Regions from separate parts of the Mesorhizobium sp. M6A.T.Cr.TU.016.01.1.1 genome, predicted to be linked through region 3. Evidence: predicted binding sites of a transcription regulator. Region 3 holds the regulator's gene; each other region holds the start of a gene.
The links. The regulator PhoB, encoded in region 3, activates phosphate uptake and scavenging genes when phosphate is short. The targets are predictions, from matches to a motif close to TGTCATNNANCTGTCAT.
Positions count from the first base shown of each region.

Region 1: EJ075_RS29930 (esterase-like activity of phytase family protein) is a predicted target of PhoB. The motif match lies at 1,800-1,816, and genes of this name have one in related genera.
Region 2: EJ075_RS32090 (RNA degradosome polyphosphate kinase) is a predicted target of PhoB. The motif match lies at 2,033-2,049, and genes of this name have one in related genera.
Region 4: EJ075_RS09605 (PhoX family phosphatase) is a predicted target of PhoB. The motif match lies at 1,985-2,001, and genes of this name have one in related genera.

Region 1 is NZ_CP034452.1:6,179,287-6,183,393, forward strand. Features, by position in the region: gene EJ075_RS29930 (esterase-like activity of phytase family protein) at 1-1,739, opposite strand, end outside; gene EJ075_RS29935 (GH25 family lysozyme) at 1,890-2,906, opposite strand; gene EJ075_RS29940 (hypothetical protein) at 3,083-3,298, opposite strand; gene EJ075_RS29945 (GFA family protein) at 3,567-3,965, opposite strand.
Region 2 is NZ_CP034452.1:6,617,601-6,621,707, forward strand. Features, by position in the region: gene EJ075_RS32090 (RNA degradosome polyphosphate kinase) at 1-1,869, opposite strand, end outside; gene EJ075_RS32095 (zinc-finger domain-containing protein) at 2,189-2,434, shown strand; gene EJ075_RS32100 (FAD-dependent monooxygenase) at 2,451-3,680, shown strand; gene EJ075_RS32105 (TIGR02117 family protein) at 3,926-4,107, opposite strand, start outside.
Region 3 is NZ_CP034452.1:2,734,735-2,738,841, reverse strand. Features, by position in the region: gene xylF (D-xylose ABC transporter substrate-binding protein) at 1-317, opposite strand, end outside; gene EJ075_RS13190 (ROK family protein) at 586-1,833, shown strand; gene phoB (phosphate regulon transcriptional regulator PhoB) at 1,868-2,557, opposite strand; gene phoU (phosphate signaling complex protein PhoU) at 2,574-3,281, opposite strand; gene pstB (phosphate ABC transporter ATP-binding protein PstB) at 3,318-4,107, opposite strand, start outside.
Region 4 is NZ_CP034452.1:2,050,590-2,054,696, reverse strand. Features, by position in the region: gene EJ075_RS09625 (SulP family inorganic anion transporter) at 1-120, opposite strand, end outside; gene EJ075_RS09620 (helix-turn-helix transcriptional regulator) at 249-518, opposite strand; gene EJ075_RS09615 (phosphatase PAP2 family protein) at 710-1,408, opposite strand; gene EJ075_RS09610 (hypothetical protein) at 1,526-1,864, opposite strand; gene EJ075_RS09605 (PhoX family phosphatase) at 2,072-4,093, shown strand.

The sequences.
Region 1 (4,107 bases), 3.3 Mb from region 3:
ACGGCCATCACCAGCGTCAGGTCGTCGCCTTCGCCGATGGTGGTGATGCCTTCGAGACCGAAGCGGGTCTGGTGGGCGAGCAATTCCATCGGGAAGCCGATTTCCTGCTTGATCTCGCCCTTGTCGGTGACACGCAGGATGGCGTGCGGGACGAGCTTTGCCGGATCGCCTTCATTGGCCAGCCAAAAGCCGCCTTCACCGTCGGCGACAAGTCCTTCAATGTCGAGCTTCTGTGCAGGATGGCCGCCACGCGTGACGATGGTCTTGCCGGTGATCAGCGCCGGGGTCTGCGTGGCATCGATCTCGAAGATCGAGGGCGCGTTGGCGTAGAACGAGTCCGAGGCAGCGAAGAGCTTGCCGGCAGTGTCGCCTGCCGCGAGCGCCGAAAGCGCTCCCCAGCCGAGCGGCGTGCCGTCTGCCGTGAGCTTTGCCGTGATCCTCGGGTAAGTGGCGGGACCCTCGGAGCGCTCGTAGACCATGACATGCGAGCGGGCGAGCCCGTCCTCGACCAGGTCGGCCTCGTTGGCGGTGACCAGCAGATTGCGCGATGGGATCGCGACCAGGCCTTCCGGGGCGATGCCGGAGGGCAGGATCTGGGCAAACTGAGGCTCAGCACCGGTGTCCTTGTAGACGCCGACAACAGAGCCACGCTCCGAAGCGACGAAAATCAGCCTGTCTTCGCCGAAGGTGCCGGTCTCGAGACCTTCCGGCTCGATGCCCTTCTTGTTGCGGGCGTCGGGATAATGACCGGCATTGGCAACCTCATACTCGAAGGACGGGCCGGATTCGTAGAGAACCTCACCCTTCTTGCTGAAGATCGTGAAACCGCGCGAGCCGCCCTTGTAGTCGCCTTCGTTGGCGACGACGAGACGGTCATTGTCGAGCCATTTCACGGCGTCGGGTTCGCGGGCGACGTTTTCCATTTTGCCATCGAAGGACAAGGCGCCGTTCTTCTTGGTGTCGATCTTGTCCAGCGTGACCGAGCCTGCGGAGAAATGCGTGACGATCGCGCCGGTTTCGGCGTTGACGACGGCGATGTGATTGTTTTCCTGCAGCGTGACCGCTATCTCGCCGGCCTCGTTGAAGGCGACGAATTCCGGCTCCGGATCTTCCGCCGCGACTTCGGCAATGCCCGCCAGGTTCACGCTCTTCATCGTCGCGCAATCAGGCTGGCCTTCGGCAAGCGTGAAAATCTTGAGGTCGCCCGCCGGCATCTGCGGTATTTCTCCGTCGTTCACCTCCTCGTCGCGCTCGTTCTCGATGGCGATGGCGAGGAACTTGCCGTCCTTGCTCAGCGCCAGCGAGTCCGGCTGGCCGCCGAGGTCGCAGGTGCTTTCGATCGCCTTGGAGGCGAGGTCGATGACGGTGAGGTTGCCCGAAGGCTTGGCCTTGCTCTCCGACGTGTTGACGCCGGCCAGCACCTTGCCGCCGAGGACAACGACCGAGGTCGGCTCGCCGTCGATCTTGACGATGCCGCCGGCCTTGGGCGCCTTGGGGTCAGTGATGTCGATGAAACCGACCGCACCGAGCGGGCTGTCGGAATAGACCAGCGTCATGCCGTCTTCGGAGGCCGCGATGATCTCGGACGAAGTCGGCGTGGCCTTCTCGACGTCCGCCGGGAGGTTTCCGGCGATCGCGAAGCTCGCGACCCGGTTGAACATCATGTCGGCATGGGCCGGCAGCGAAACGGAGGCAGCAAGCGCTGCCGTCAGGACGAAAAGCGCGGAATGGCGGGGCACGGATGGCGTCTCCTGTTCGGATGGAAGCCACCTGCTTTGGAGGAGCGACATTTCAATGCGATGACGGATTCATGACAATTCCGCGACAGGCGGTCAGGGTCCGTCGATATTCACGTCGCGCTGGCCTGCAAATGCGGTCTCTGCGACCGCCTACTCCGCCTCGGCCACCATCTGCCGCCCGCCAACCCAGTTCCGCCAGGCTCTCTCGTCGCCGTGGAAGACGTTGAGGTCGATGCGGCCCCTCACGCCGTGCGACAGGCCGGAGCCGGAATACTGCCAGAACACCCATTTGCGGCCGGGATAGACCTTTGACGGATGCTGTGCCACCGCCCGCAGCCAGAACGGATAATCCAAGAATGCGCCTCTGAGATTGTCGCGGTAGAAATCGGGCGCGGTGTAGATGATGGGTCGCTGGCCGTAGTGGCGTTCCAGCTTGTCCATGAACACCTGCATCTTCTCCAGCACCTTCTGCCGCGACGGGCGCCGCTTGCAGCTGGATTCGCCGTTCCACTCAACGTCGATCACCGGCGGCAAGGCGCCCTCGACCCTCGGCACGTTGCGGATGAACCAGTCGGCCTGCTCGCCGGCCGTGCGGCACCAATAGAAGAAGTGATAGGCGCCGCGCTTGAGGCCGGCAGCGTCGGCATTGCGCCAGTTCTTCCTGAACATCGGGTCGAGATGATCGCCGCCGTCGGTCGCCTTGATATAGGCGAAGTTCGCGCCCTGCGCGCGCAGCTTGTCCCAGTTCACGTTGCCCTGCCAGCGTGAAACGTCGACGCCGTGAACGGCGAGGTGCCTGGGCGAGGCCCTGCCGAAATTGATCGGCTTGGCGTCACGAAAACGATAGCGCTGGACCGGCTCGGCGAGGATCGGTGCTGCCCGCGCCAGCCGCTTCGGCGCCACCAGGGCAATAGGCTCGGCGGGTGGTTCAATGCTTTCCACAGGCTCTGGAGGAGCCATCGCCACGGCTTGGTCCATCGCCTCTTCCTGAGCGAAGGCGGGTGCGGCATCGGCGGCACCGACCGACGCGACCGGCGCGGGCGGCCGCACAACCGAGTTGGTCGTCTCGCTGGACGGCACTTGCAGCGCGTCGACGCCGGACGTCGATGTGCAGCCGGCAAGGCACAGCGCTGCGATCGAGAAGATAACGACGCCTGATAACCGCATCTGGACCTGTACGCAAAACACAACAGACCGATGGCAAGACAGCGCCGCCGGACAAACCAGTCCAGATTACTAACGAGAAATTACCAACAAAGTTTGAATCAAATTGTTAGGGGCTTCTTCGTCGAAGCGTCCGCGGGACAGCGCGAAAGACCGCTGACCCTGTCAGGCACTGTTGCCTAGCTGCACAGCCATAGCTTGTGGCAGGTCTCGGCTACCATGTGGGCTGGCGGTACAAAGCGATCGGGGTTGACCGGCGCATTATCCTCCGCCCGGCGAACCTTTTCTTCAAGCAGCGTGCGAAGCGCCGCTGGCTGCACGCGATCGCGTTCCATAACGAGCTTGATCATCGGATCGCTCAAAAGCTCATCCAGGGTGTTGATTCTGTCGTTCATCCGTCGCCTCCTCGACCGCCGACCCGCACGTAATAGATAGGTGGCAATGATGGCTCGCCAATGACGCTTTGCCGGCTATCTCGTGTCCCGGATGAAAAAAATTGGGCACGCCCCTGCCCTTTCCTTCTCCCCCTGTGGGAGAAGGTGGCCGAGCGAAGCGAGGTCGGATGAGGGGTGCTCCAGCTTGGCACCGACAGCGCTCCGGCCAGCACCCCTCAACCGTCTTGGCGCTGCGCGCCAATCCACCTTCTCCCACATGGGGAGAAGGTTAAGCGGGCGGCGGCGCGCCTTCATATTGCGGCAGGCCGTCGTCGAGCTGCACCCAGGGCTGCTTCGAGGCGGTCCACATATGCATCTGCGGCTTGAATATCGAGGGATCGTCGAGCGAGCCTGACGTGACGCCGATGATGCCGGCGGAATCGCGGCGGGAAAACAGCGTCGTGCCGCAGCCCGGGCAAAAGCCGCGCTTGAGATCGGGCGAGGAATTCACCAATGCCACCGGTCCTTCTGTCGTCACGTCGTCGATGCGGAACAGCACGCGGGCGTTGAAGGCCGCGCCCAACGCCTTCTGGCAAAGCCGGCAATGGCAGACACGCTCGTTGATTGGCGCGGCATCAGTGCGGTAGCGCACCGCGCCGCACAGGCAGCCGCCTTGATATTTCGCCATTACCTTCGCCCCTCTTCCTAGGATTGGCGGCAGGGTAGCTGCCGGCATAGCAGCGTCAATTGAAAAGCTTTGATGGCGCCATCTCTTGGCGTGATGCGGCAGGCGGAACTTGCGGTGTGGTCAGGCGCGACGCGCAACAAAC
Region 2 (4,107 bases), 2.9 Mb from region 3:
CGCCCCGTCCGACGGCAGGCCATGGCCGTTGCCGAAACAGTAGATGCGGCTGTGTTCAAGGAAACGGCCGACGATCGACTTGACCCTTATGTTTTCCGACAGGCCCGGGACCTGAGGCCTCAGGCAGCAGATGCCGCGCACGACGAGATCGATCTCGACGCCGGCGCGGCTGGCGTCATAGAGCGCGTCGATGATGATCGGGTCGACCAGCGAATTCATCTTCATCCAGATGCGGGCCGGCCTGCCCTCCAGCGCATGGGCAATCTCGTCCGAAATGTGCTTGAGGATGCGCTTGCGCAGCGTGAAGGGCGAGATGGCCAGCCGCATCTCCTCGGTCGGCTCGGCGTAGCCGGTGATGAAGTTGAACAGCTGGGCGACATCACGGGCGATCGTCGGATCGGTGGTGAAGAAGGACAAGTCGGTGTAGATGCGCGCGGTGACCGGGTGGTAGTTGCCGGTGCCGAGATGCACGTAGTTGCGCAGCTTGCCGTCCTCGCGCCGCACCACCAGCGACATTTTTGCGTGGGTCTTCAGCTCGAGGAAGCCGAACACGACCTGAACGCCGGCGCGCTCGAGATCGCGGGCCCAGCGGATGTTGGCTTCCTCGTCGAAACGCGCCTTGAGCTCGACCAGCGCCGTCACCGACTTGCCGGCCTCGGCCGCGTCGACCAAGGCGCGCACGATCGGGCTGTCGTTCGAGGTGCGATAGAGCGTCTGCTTGATCGCCACCACTTCCGGATCGGCCATCGCCTGGCGCAGGAACTGCACCACCACATCGAAGGATTCGTAGGGGTGGTGAACGATGATGTCCTTCTCGCGTATAGCAGCGAAACAGTCACCGCCATGCTCGCGGATGCGCTCGGGAAAGCGCGGATTATAGGGCGTGAACTTGAGATCGTCGCGGGCGATGGCGACGATCTCGGAAATCTGGCTGAGCGCCAGCGGACCGGTGAGCACGCTGATGCGGCTCGACGAGACGCCAAGCTCGCCGGCGACGAACTCGCGCAGCTCGGCCGGCATCAGCTTGTCGAATTCGATGCGGATGACCGAGCCGCGGCGGCGGCGCTTCAGCGCCGTCTCGAACAGGCGCACGAGATCCTCGGACTCCTCCTCGACCTCGATGTCACTGTCGCGGATGATGCGGAACGTGCCGGAGCCCTTGACTTCGTAGCCGGGGAACAGCTTGCCGATATAGAGGCCGACCGCCTCTTCCAGTGGAATGAAGCGGACATGACGCTTGCGGTCCGGCAAGCGGATGAAGCGCTTCAGCGCCACCGGCAGACGCAACAGCGCACTCATCTCCTCGCCATTCCTGCGATGGCGCAGTTGCAGGGCCATCGAGAAGCCGAGATTGGGAATGAACGGGAACGGATGCGCCGGGTCGATCGAAAGCGGTGTGAGCACCGGAAAGACCTGCTCCTGGAAATGATCCTCGAGCCAGGTCTTCTCGTCCTTGGTCAGCGCATCGCGGCTGATGCTCTCGATGCCTTCCTTGTCGAGCAGCAGCATCAGCGCGGAAAGGCTATTCTGCTGATCCTCCTGCAGACGCTCGACCTCGCGCAGCAGCTGTTCCAGCTGTTGTTCGGGGGTGCGGCCGTCCGGGCTCTTCAGCGTGATGCCTTCGCGAACCTGGCCGGCGAGACCGGCGACGCGCACCATGAAGAACTCGTCGAGATTGGCGGCGGATATCGACAGGAAGCGGACACGCTCGAGCAGCGGATGATTGGCGTTCAGCGACTCCTCAAGGACGCGGCGGTTGAATTGCAGCCAGGAAAACTCGCGGTTGACGAAGCGGTCCGGGTTGCCGCCCTCTGGGCTCGCCACCTCGACAGTGGTGAATTCGCTCTGCACCGGCTTTAGTTCGTTCATGGTTCCTGCTCGTTTCGCACCCGCTGCCCAGAGCGTCACGCGTCGTTCCGGATGCGCAAAGGACGCTCTACCACTTTTAAGCTACGCATGATCCCCAGCGAAACCGAATTCGATTTTCGCGGCCATGCCTTAACCGGCTTAGCTTATCCTGTGACAGGCTTTTACGACAGTTTGATTTCATCGATCTTGCAAAGAGACAGCTTATGATCCAGATGCAATCCAGGTACAGCGCAGCGCGTCCTTTGGACGCGCAAAGGACGCGGTAGAATTTTGATTTTGCGCATGATCCGAGGTCATGCGGCAAATTTAGGAGACGACGATGGCAGGCGGTTCCATTCCCCATTTCCAGAACGATGCGGGCTATGCGGCGATCGACATCGGCGTCAAGGAATTCATGTGCACCGGCGCCAACCCGCCTTTCGACCATCCGCATGTGTTTCTCGACATGGGCGACGACAATGAAAAGGTCTGCCCCTATTGCTCGACGCTTTATCGCTATTCGCCAAAGCTGAAGGCGACGGAAACGCAGCCTGCGGGATGCCTGTATATCGACCAGGCCGCCTGACGCGCACGTCATCCCTATGGACGACACGCGGTCCGGGCAGGTCGTCATCGCCGGAGCCGGCGTCGCCGGACTGACTGCGGCGCTGGCATTTTCCGAGCGCGGCTATCTGGTGCGGCTGTTTGAGCAGGCGCCGCGCCTCGAAGCGGCCGGCGCCGGCATCCAGCTCTCACCCAACGCGACGCGCATCCTTCGCCAGCTCGGCGTGCTCGACCGGCTGTTGCCGGCGGCGGTGCGGCCGGAGGCGGTCGTGCTCAAGGACGCCGCCACGCTGCGCGAGCTGGCGCGGGTGCCGCTTGGCGAAGCAGCCGAAAGGCGCTGGCAGGCGCCCTATCTCGTCGCTCATCGGGCTGATCTGCAAGAGGCGCTGATGGCGCGCCTTGCCGAACAGCCGGACATCAGTCTCGTCACCGGAGCGCGCGTCGGCGGCGTCGCGGCAGGACCGCACCATACCACGGCAACAGTCGAGATTGCCGGCAAGACCATCGAAGCCGACGGCTTTCTGCTGATCGGTGCCGACGGCGTCTGGTCGGCGATCCGTGCCTTCGGCGGATTTGCCGCCCAAAGCCGGTTTTCGGGCGAGCTTGCCTGGCGCGCGACGGTCAGCGCAGACAGTGTCGCGGGAGAAGCCGTTGCGGCGGTTGGCGCCGCCAATTGCGTGACCGCCTTCCTGCATCCCGGCTTCCACCTCGTCGCCTATCCGGTCAGCAATGGCGCGGCGTTCAATCTGGCCGCCTTCACCAGGGGCGAGATCATCGCCGAGGGCTGGTCGGGCCACGCCGACCCCGAAATCCTCGTCGGCGCCATGCGTGGCACGGCGGCAGCACTGGCCCGGCTTGCCGAGGATGCCGGCCTGTGGACGGCATGGCCGATCCATACTGTTGACCAGGCACAGCCATGGACGACGCCCGCCGGTATCGCGCTGATCGGTGATGCGGCGCATGCGATGACGCCGTTTGCGGCGCAGGGCGCGGCGATGGCGGTCGAGGATGCCGCAACCCTTGCCGGCTTTATCGCCGCCTCGCCCGCCGATCCATGGGGCGCGCTTGCTGCCTGGGAAAAAATGCGGCGGCCGCGCATCGCCAAAGTCGCCCGCCGCGGCGCCGTCAACCGCTTTGCCTGGCACGCTTCCGGGCCGGTGGCGGTCGCGCGCAACCTGTTCCTGAAGCTGCGCTCGCCCGAAAAGCTCGCGGCGGATTTGGACTGGCTCTATGGCTGGCAGGCGCCGGACTCTGGCGATCGGCGATGAAAGCTCGATAGGCTGGCGGGACAGCGCCCCCCTCTGTCCTGCCGGACATCTCCCCCACTTTGGGGGGAGATCGGCCGTCACCTCGGCTTTCGCCAATCTCCAACGTTGCAGGATGAAGCGCAGCGCCGAAACTGCCAATCTCCCTCCTTGTGGGGGAGATGTCCGGCAGGACAGAGGGGGGCGCGAAGGAATGAGGCGCTTTTGCCCCACTCAGCAATGCCAAGCCGACTGATTGCCCGGAACTCTCAATTGTAAATCCTTATCGATAGGTCCAGCGTGGCCGGCAGCGGATTCCACCAGCCTGTCCGCAGGCCGGCGATACGCAGAGCAGCCGCGGTCCAGGTGTTGCAGCCGACCAGCGCGTTGAAGTGGCCGTTGGCTTCGTAGAAGCGATCGAACCTGGAATAGGCGGCGTTCTCGATCAGGA
Region 3 (4,107 bases):
TCGTCCAGCGCCTTTTGCACCGCCGGCCCGATGGCCGACGCATCTTGCGCAAGGATGATGAGCGCGTTGGCGCCCTGCGAGATCAGGCTCTCGACATCGGTCAGCTGCTTGCCGGGATTGGACTGCGCATCGGCGGAAATATACTTGTCGCCGGCGGCCTCGATCGCCGTCTTCATGGCGGCTTCGTCGGTCTTCCAGCGCTCTTCCTGGAAGTTCGACCACGAAACGCCAATGACCTTGTCCTTCGCCTGTGCGACCGACGCGAGCGTCAGCGACATGGCGACCCCCGCCAGGATGGCGGCTGCGAATCTCTTCATGATAGTCCTCCCTGCGCCGCGATACGGCGCGACCAAACTGGCCCGAAGGCCGGCACAAAGGCTCTATTTTTTCGAGCCTCGAAAAAATACTGGTCCAACGCCGAAGCGCTGTCAACATCAATTCTGATGGATTTTGATGTCTCTGCCGACTTTTTTCGAGCCCCGGAATAAACAATGACAGGGCCTTCTGCTTCTGCCAGTATTTGTCGGACGCTGCCGACGGCTTCCGGTTCATGAGCGGCCGCGGCAAGAGGGAGGAAGCAAAAGAATGTCGGTTGGAATCCGTCATGACGATTTGCGTCGGCGCAACCGGGCGATGGTGATTTCGGCCGTACGCCGGGCAGGCCAGCCGTCGCGAACCGAGATCGCCGCGACCACCGGCCTCAGCCATTCGACCATATCGGCGATCTCTTCCGACCTCATCCAGGAAGGCATCCTGACCGAGAGCAAGGCGAGCGAGACCGTTTCGCTGAAACGCGGCCGGCCGCAGGTCGGCCTCAGCCTCAATCCGGAAGCGGCGGCGGTGTTGGCCGTCGTGTTGTCGCTGAATTTCCTTTCGGTCGCCGTCATCGATTATGCTGGACAAGTGGTCGCCGAGGAACAGCGCCGGCTGGACACGCTGACCATGTCGCGCGACGAGCTGATCGACGAATGTGTCGCCATCGTCCGGCGCCGGCTCGAAGATCCCGATCTCAATGTCCAAAGCGTCGCCCGCATCGCGCTGGCGATCCAGGGCATCACCGATTCCCATGCGCGCGCCATGTTGTGGTCGCCGATCACGCCGCAGACGAACATTGCCTTCGCCGACATTCTGGAACGTGAGTTCGGCATCCCGGCCATCATGGAGAACGATTGCAACATGATGGCCGTGGCGCTGCGCTGGCGCGACCCGGATCGCTACCGCGACGATTTCATCGCCATCCTGCTCTCCCACGGCATCGGCATGGGACTGGTGCTGAAGGGCGAACTGTTCACCGGCACCCATTCCTCAGGCGGCGAATTCGGCCACATGATCCACCGGCCGGGCGGCGCGCTTTGCCGCTGCGGGCGGCGCGGCTGCGTCGAGGCCTATGCCGGCAACTACGCCATCTGGCGCAATGCAAGGCAGTTGAGCGAGAACGCCGAGCCGGTCGCCGATGTCAGCGACGCCGAGATGCGGGCACTGGCGGCCCGGGCGCGCCAGACGGACGGACCGGAGCGCGAAGCCTACCGCAAGGCCGGCGAAGCGCTCGGCTTCGGGCTCGGCAGCCTGTTCGCGTTGATCGATCCGGCGCCGGTCGCCATGGTCGGCGCCAGCGCTGCCGCCTTCGACCTGATCGAGCCGGCCCTGCGCGAGGCCATCGCTCAGACCGCCGGCGGTCAGTATTCGGGTTCGATTTCCTTCGACACCGAGCCGAACGAGCTGCCGCTGATCCGCGAAGGCTGCGCCATGCGGGCGCTGAGCTTCGTCGACCAGGAGATTTTCGCGCCGGGCGCGCAAGGGAAGTCCGGCACGGCCAGGAAGCACGTGGCCTGAATGGAAGAACGCAGCTTGAATTCAGGCAGTCTGTTCAGTCTTCCCTGATCGCATAGCCCGCGCCGCGGATGGTGCGGATGACATCGGGCATGCGGCCATTGTTGACCGCCTTGCGCAGCCGGCCGACATGGACGTCCACCGTGCGCTCGTCGATGTAGATCGTCTCGCCCCAGACATTGTCGAGCAACTGGCTGCGCGAGAACACCCGACCCGGGTGCCGCATCATGAATTCGAGCAGCCGGAATTCGGTCGGCCCGAGCCGGATCTCGCTCTTCTTGCGATAGACCCTGTGCGATTCGCGATCGAGCATGATGTCACCGACCTTCAGCACGCTGGACAGCACTTCGGGCTTGGCACGGCGCAGCAGCGCCTTGACCCTGGCCATGAATTCCGGTGTCGAGAACGGCTTGACCAGATAGTCGTCGGCCCCGGTCGAGAGGCCGCGCACCCGGTCGCTTTCCTCGCCGCGCGCGGTCAGCATGATGATCGGCAGCCGCTCGGTTTCGGGACGCACGCGAAGGCGACGGCAAAGCTCGATGCCCGAAACCGCCGGCACCATCCAGTCGAGCACCAGAAGATCGGGCACGTTTTCCTGAAGCCGGATTTCGGCCTCGTCGCCGCGCGTCACCACCTCGACCTGATAGCCTTCGGATTCCAGATTGTAGCGAAGGAGGACGCCCAGCGGCTCTTCGTCCTCCACCACCATGATGCGCGGCGCGATCATCGGCCGGTTACCCCTGTCATGTCGCCGACGCCGACATCGTCGTTTCGTCGAGCTTCGGCCGATCCGCCGGCAATTGCTGCCCGGTCACGACATAGTAGGCGTTTTCGGCGATGTTGGTGACATGATCGCCGATACGCTCGAGATTCTTGGCGCAGAACAGAAGATGCGTGCAGGCGGTGATGTTGCGCGGGTCCTCCATCATGTAGGTCAGGAGTTCGCGAAAAACCGCCGTGTATTTCACGTCGATCTTCTCGTCGGCGGCGCGCAGCTCTTTCAACGCGCCGGCGTTGCGCGACACATAGTGCTCGACCACGCCGCGGAGCTGCTCGAGAACGAGATCCGCCATCGCGTCGATACCGTGCGAGAGATTACGCGGCGTGGCGCTCTGCCCGACGGCGCTGACCCGCTTGGCTATGTTCTTGGCCAGGTCGCCGATGCGCTCGAGATCGCCGGCCATCCGGATTGCGCCAACCACGGCGCGCAGGTCTTGCGCCATCGGCTGCCGCTTGGCGATCAGCGTGATCGCGCTGTCGTCGAGTTCGCGCTGCCGCGCATCCATGATGGCGTCATCCGAGACGACGCGCTGCGCCATCGCATTGTCTGACGCAAGCAACGCGCGGATCGACGCTGCGACCATCGCGGCGGCGAGCTCGTCCATGTCGCGGATCAGCCTGTCGATGTGCTCCAATTCCTCGTCGAAAGATGCGACGGTATGTTCACCCATGATACTGTCCTCGTGCTCGAAAATTCGCCGGACCGCTTAGCCGAACCGGCCGGTGATGTAGTCCTGGGTGCGCTTGTCGTCGGGGTTGGTGAACATCTTGTCGGTCGCGCCCTCCTCGACCAGATAGCCGAGATGGAACATCGCCGTGCGTTGCGACACACGCGCTGCCTGCTGCATCGAATGGGTGACGATGACGATCGTGTAGTTCTGGCGCAGTTCGTCAATCAGTTCCTCGACACGGGCGGTGGCGATCGGATCGAGCGCCGAACAAGGCTCGTCCATCAGGATCACTTCCGGCGACACAGCGATGGCGCGCGCAATGCACAGACGCTGCTGCTGGCCACCGGAAAGGCCAGTGCCCGACTCGAGCAGGCGATCCTTGACCTCGTTGAACAGGCCGGCCTTCTTCAGGCTCGATTCGACGATGCCGTCCAACTCCGCCTTGCTCCTGGCCAGACCGTGAATGCGCGGACCGTAGGCGACGTTTTCGTAGATCGACTTCGGAAACGGGTTCGGCTTCTGGAACACCATGCCGACGCGAGCTCGCAGCTCGACGACATCGATTTTCGGGTCGTAGACATCCTCGTTGTCGAGCGTGATCTTGCCGCTTACCCGCGCGATGTCGATCGTGTCGTTCATTCGATTCAAGCAACGCAGAAAGGTCGACTTGCCGCAGCCCGATGGGCCGATCAACGCCGTCACCTGGTTCTCGCGGACATCGAGATCCACGTCGAACAGAGCTCGCTTCTCGCCGTAATGAACGGAGACCTTTTCGCCCTTCATCTTGATCGAAGGCTCGTTGGTTCCGCTACTCAGTTTCTGCTCG
Region 4 (4,107 bases), 680 kb from region 3:
ATCGGCCTTGAAATGCCCAAGCGTATAGCCCTCGCGCAGCACCGTCACCAGCTTCGGTGTGAACAGTTCGGAAAATGCCGGCCGCGCCGGTTGATGAACTACCCGTCGGGTTCGATCCATGGACTACCTTCCGCTCCTGATGCATGTCGCCCAAAAATGCTGAGCGGTTTTGGGGCATGCATAAAACCAAGAAGGCGGCGGGGATCGTCGGCAGGACTGTCGGCGGTCGCCGTCGCGACTTTGTCGACTCAGCCCGGCGGGTTCCGCGGCACGACCGGCTTGAGGCGCACGCCCCTGCCACCGCGCTCGCTGGCCTGGTTCTCGCCGATCAGTTCCACGCCGGCCCCATCGAGGGCCTGGATGACCTTCATCAGCGTATCGACCACGCCCCTGACCACGCCGTCGCTCGCTTCCATGCGCTGAATGGTTGGAAGCGAAACCCCGGCGCGCTCGGCGAGCGTCTTCTGATCGATGCCGGCCAGCGCCCTTGCGGCGCGCATCTGCGCGGCAGTGATCATCGGCTAAAAACCCCCGTCTTAGTCTGCATTCCCATGCATAATACTATCATTTTGATGGTTCAAGCATCATGATGCATATGTCAGACATGCACGCACCAAGATCGGTTGTATCCTGCAGAGCTTGTGCGCCAGCTGGGACAGCAGGCCCTCGGCTGTCGAGAATTTTCGAGGAGAATTAGCCGCGGCGTCGTTCAGGCGTCGGTCTGCCCGCGCCATCGCTGCAACGCCCATGCGGCCAGCCAGCATAGCATCGCCCAGGCGAAGCCGGCGCACCACCCGGCCAGCACGTCGGACGGCCAATGAACGCCGAGATAAACGCGGCTGATGCCGACCAGCAATGTCGTCAGTACGGCAAGTGCCAGCACATAGATTTTGGTCGTTCGCCCAGGCAGGAAGCGCGACGCCATGCTGCCCAGCGTCAAATATGTCACCGCCGACAGCATCGCATGGCCGCTCGGAAACGAAAGCGTCGCCACGTCGGCGAGATGCGAGACCAGATCGGGGCGCGGCCGGTCGATTCCGAGCTTCAGCGTGCTCGACAGGGCCTGCCCGCCCGCCACTGCCACGAAAACGAGAAACGCTGGTCCCGGTCTGTGGATCAGCAGCAGATAGACGATCACCGCAGCAGTGATCAGCACGAGCACGCTGGCGCTGCCGAGGCTGGTGATGTCGCGCATCGCTCCTTCCAGCCATGGCGGTCCGATCGGATTGTCGGGCTGGCCCGCTTCACGGAAGGCGAGCAGGATTTCCGTATCGAAGGCGTGCGGCGTGGTGGCTCGCGCCACCTCCATCAGCTCCTCGAACCCCCACAGTCCGCCGGCGATGACCAGTCCGGCCAGCAGCACTGGGAATTCGATCCAGTTAAGCAACTTGTTTGCGGTATTCTTCATCGACCTAATCGCCTACAGCGCCGCGCGTCCTTTGGACGCGCAAAGGACGCGGTAGCGCTTTAATTTTGCGCATGATCCCCAGCGAAAATTGATTCCGATTTTCGGGGTCATGCGCAATCACAGTTTTTGCAGATAGGGCCCGAGCGTGATCAGCGCCACCGCTGCGACGGCGAGCACGATGCCGGTCGCCTGCAACGCATTGACGCGCTCGCCGAAGAACACCAGCGCCACCACGTTCACGGATACCAGCTGGATCACCGCCGACAGGCTGAACGACACCGACATGCCGAATTCACGGATCAGCCTCAGCATGATCAGATTGCCCAGCGAATAGAGCGCCAGGGTCAAAACGATCTTGCCGAGGCTCGGCGCCAGTCCCCATTGCTTCGCCGCCGTCGCCGCCAGAAGGAAGATCACTGTAGAAATGCCGAGCTGCCCCAGTCCCCAAAAACTCACTTTTTGTCCCTCTCGAAGCGGTGCTTCCGCGCCTGCAGCAGATCTTGTTTCCGAAGCGTCGGTCGCGGTCAAGCGGGGCTGATCATGGACATGAAATCGGGGCTGGAAATTGGCCGGCAACGTCATCAAACTGTGATCTCCCGGCGATACGCGGTCAGTCAAGCAAGACGCTCCAGCCATCCCAAAGAAGCCAGAGGCAAGCCCCCCATGACCGAACATCGCTCGTCTGAACATCGCTCGACCGAACATCGCTCCCCCGACGCCAAGTTCCGCACCAGTCTGCTCGAGGAAAACGATGGGCCAGGAACCAATCCCACTGACAACAAGACGATGGGCGAGATCATCGCCGCGCGTTTCTCGCGCCGCGGTTTTCTACAGGGATCGCTCGCGGCAACCGCCATCGCCGTCACCGTCAGCCCGCTCGCGCTGATCCTCGCCGACGATGCCCGCGCCGCCGGCGGCTCGGCCTTCACCTTCGACGAGGTCGAGGCAGGCGTCGACGACAAGCATCATGTCGCTCCGGGCTATGACGCCGACGTGCTGCTGCGCTGGGGCGATCCGCTGTTTGCCGATTCGCCGGAATTCGATCCGACTAAACAGTCGGCGCAGGCCCAGGAAAGACAGTTTGGCTACAACAACGACTATGTCGGCTACATCCCGCTCGACGGCTCGGCCGAGCATGGCCTGCTGGTGGTCAACCACGAATACACCAACCCGCATCTGATGTTCCCGGGCCTCGTCACCATCGTCGATGGTGAGGCCAAGCAGGCGCCGCTGAGCAAGGAACAGGTCGATGTCGAGATGGCCGCGCATGGCGGCACCATCGTCGAGATCCGCAAGGTATCAGGCAAATGGCAGGTGGTGCGCGACGGCAATCTCAATCGCCGCATCACCTCCAACACCGAGATCGCGCTGTCCGGCCCCGTCGCGGGCCACGACCGCGTCAAGACCAATGCCGATCCGACCGGCACCAAGGTCATTGGCACCGTCAACAATTGCGCCGGCGGCGTCACGCCCTGGGGCACCTATGTCATGGCCGAGGAAAACATCCATGGCTATTTCTCGGGCGAACTGCCGGCCGGTCACGCGGAAGCGGCCAACTACAAGCGCCTGGGCATTCCCGAAGGCGCCTATGAGTGGGCAGCGCATTACGACCGCTTCGATATCGGCAAGGAACCGAACGAGCCGAACCGTTTTGGCTGGATCGTCGAGGTCGATGTCAACGATCCGACTTCGATGCCGAAGAAGCGCACTGCCATGGGCCGCTTCAAGCATGAGGGTGCCGAATCGATCGTCGCCAAGGATGGCCGCGTCGTTTTCTATCTCGGCGACGACGAGCGCTTCGACTATGTCTACAAGTTCGTCACCACAGGCAAGTTCAACGCCGAGGACCGCGCCGCCAACATGGATCTTCTCGACGACGGCACACTCTACGTCGCCAAATTCGCCGAGGACGGTACGCTTGAATGGCTTCCCATCGTCTTCGGTCAGGGCCCGTTGACGAAGGAGAACGGCTTTGCAAGTCAGGCCGACGTGCTGATCGAGACGCGCCGTGCCGCCGACCTGCTCGGCGCCACCAAAATGGATCGCCCCGAGGACATCCAGCCCAATGCCGCCAATGGCAAGGTCTATGTCATGCTGACCAACAATTCGAAGCGCAAGGCCGATCAGGTCGACGCCGCCAACCCGCGCGCCGAAAACGCTTTTGGTCACATTATCGAGATCGTCGAGGACGGTGGCGATTTCACTGCTGCCAAGGGCAAGTGGGAAGTGCTCTTGAAATGCGGCGATCCCTCGGTGGCCGAAGTCGGCGCCACCTTCTCGACCGCAACGACCGCCAATGGCTGGTTCGGTATGCCGGATAATTGCGCCATCGATGCGGCCGGCCGGCTCTGGGTCTCGACCGACGGCCAGGGTCCGAAGGCGACCGGTCGCACCGACGGCCTGTGGGCGGTCGACACGGAAGGCGAGGCGCGGACAACTTCAAAGCTGTTCTTCCGCGTACCGATCGGCGCCGAGATGTGCGGCCCGCTATTCACGCCCGACGATCAGACCGCCTTCGTCGCGGTCCAGCATCCGGCCGATGGTGGCGAAGACTGGGAGGCTTTTGGCCGTCCCTCTTACTACGAGGACCTGTCGACCCGCTGGCCCGACTTCAAGCCCGACATGCCGGTGCGGCCGTCGGTCGTCGCCATCACCAAACAGGGCGGCGGCAAGATCGCGGTCTAGGGATCGGCTCGCTC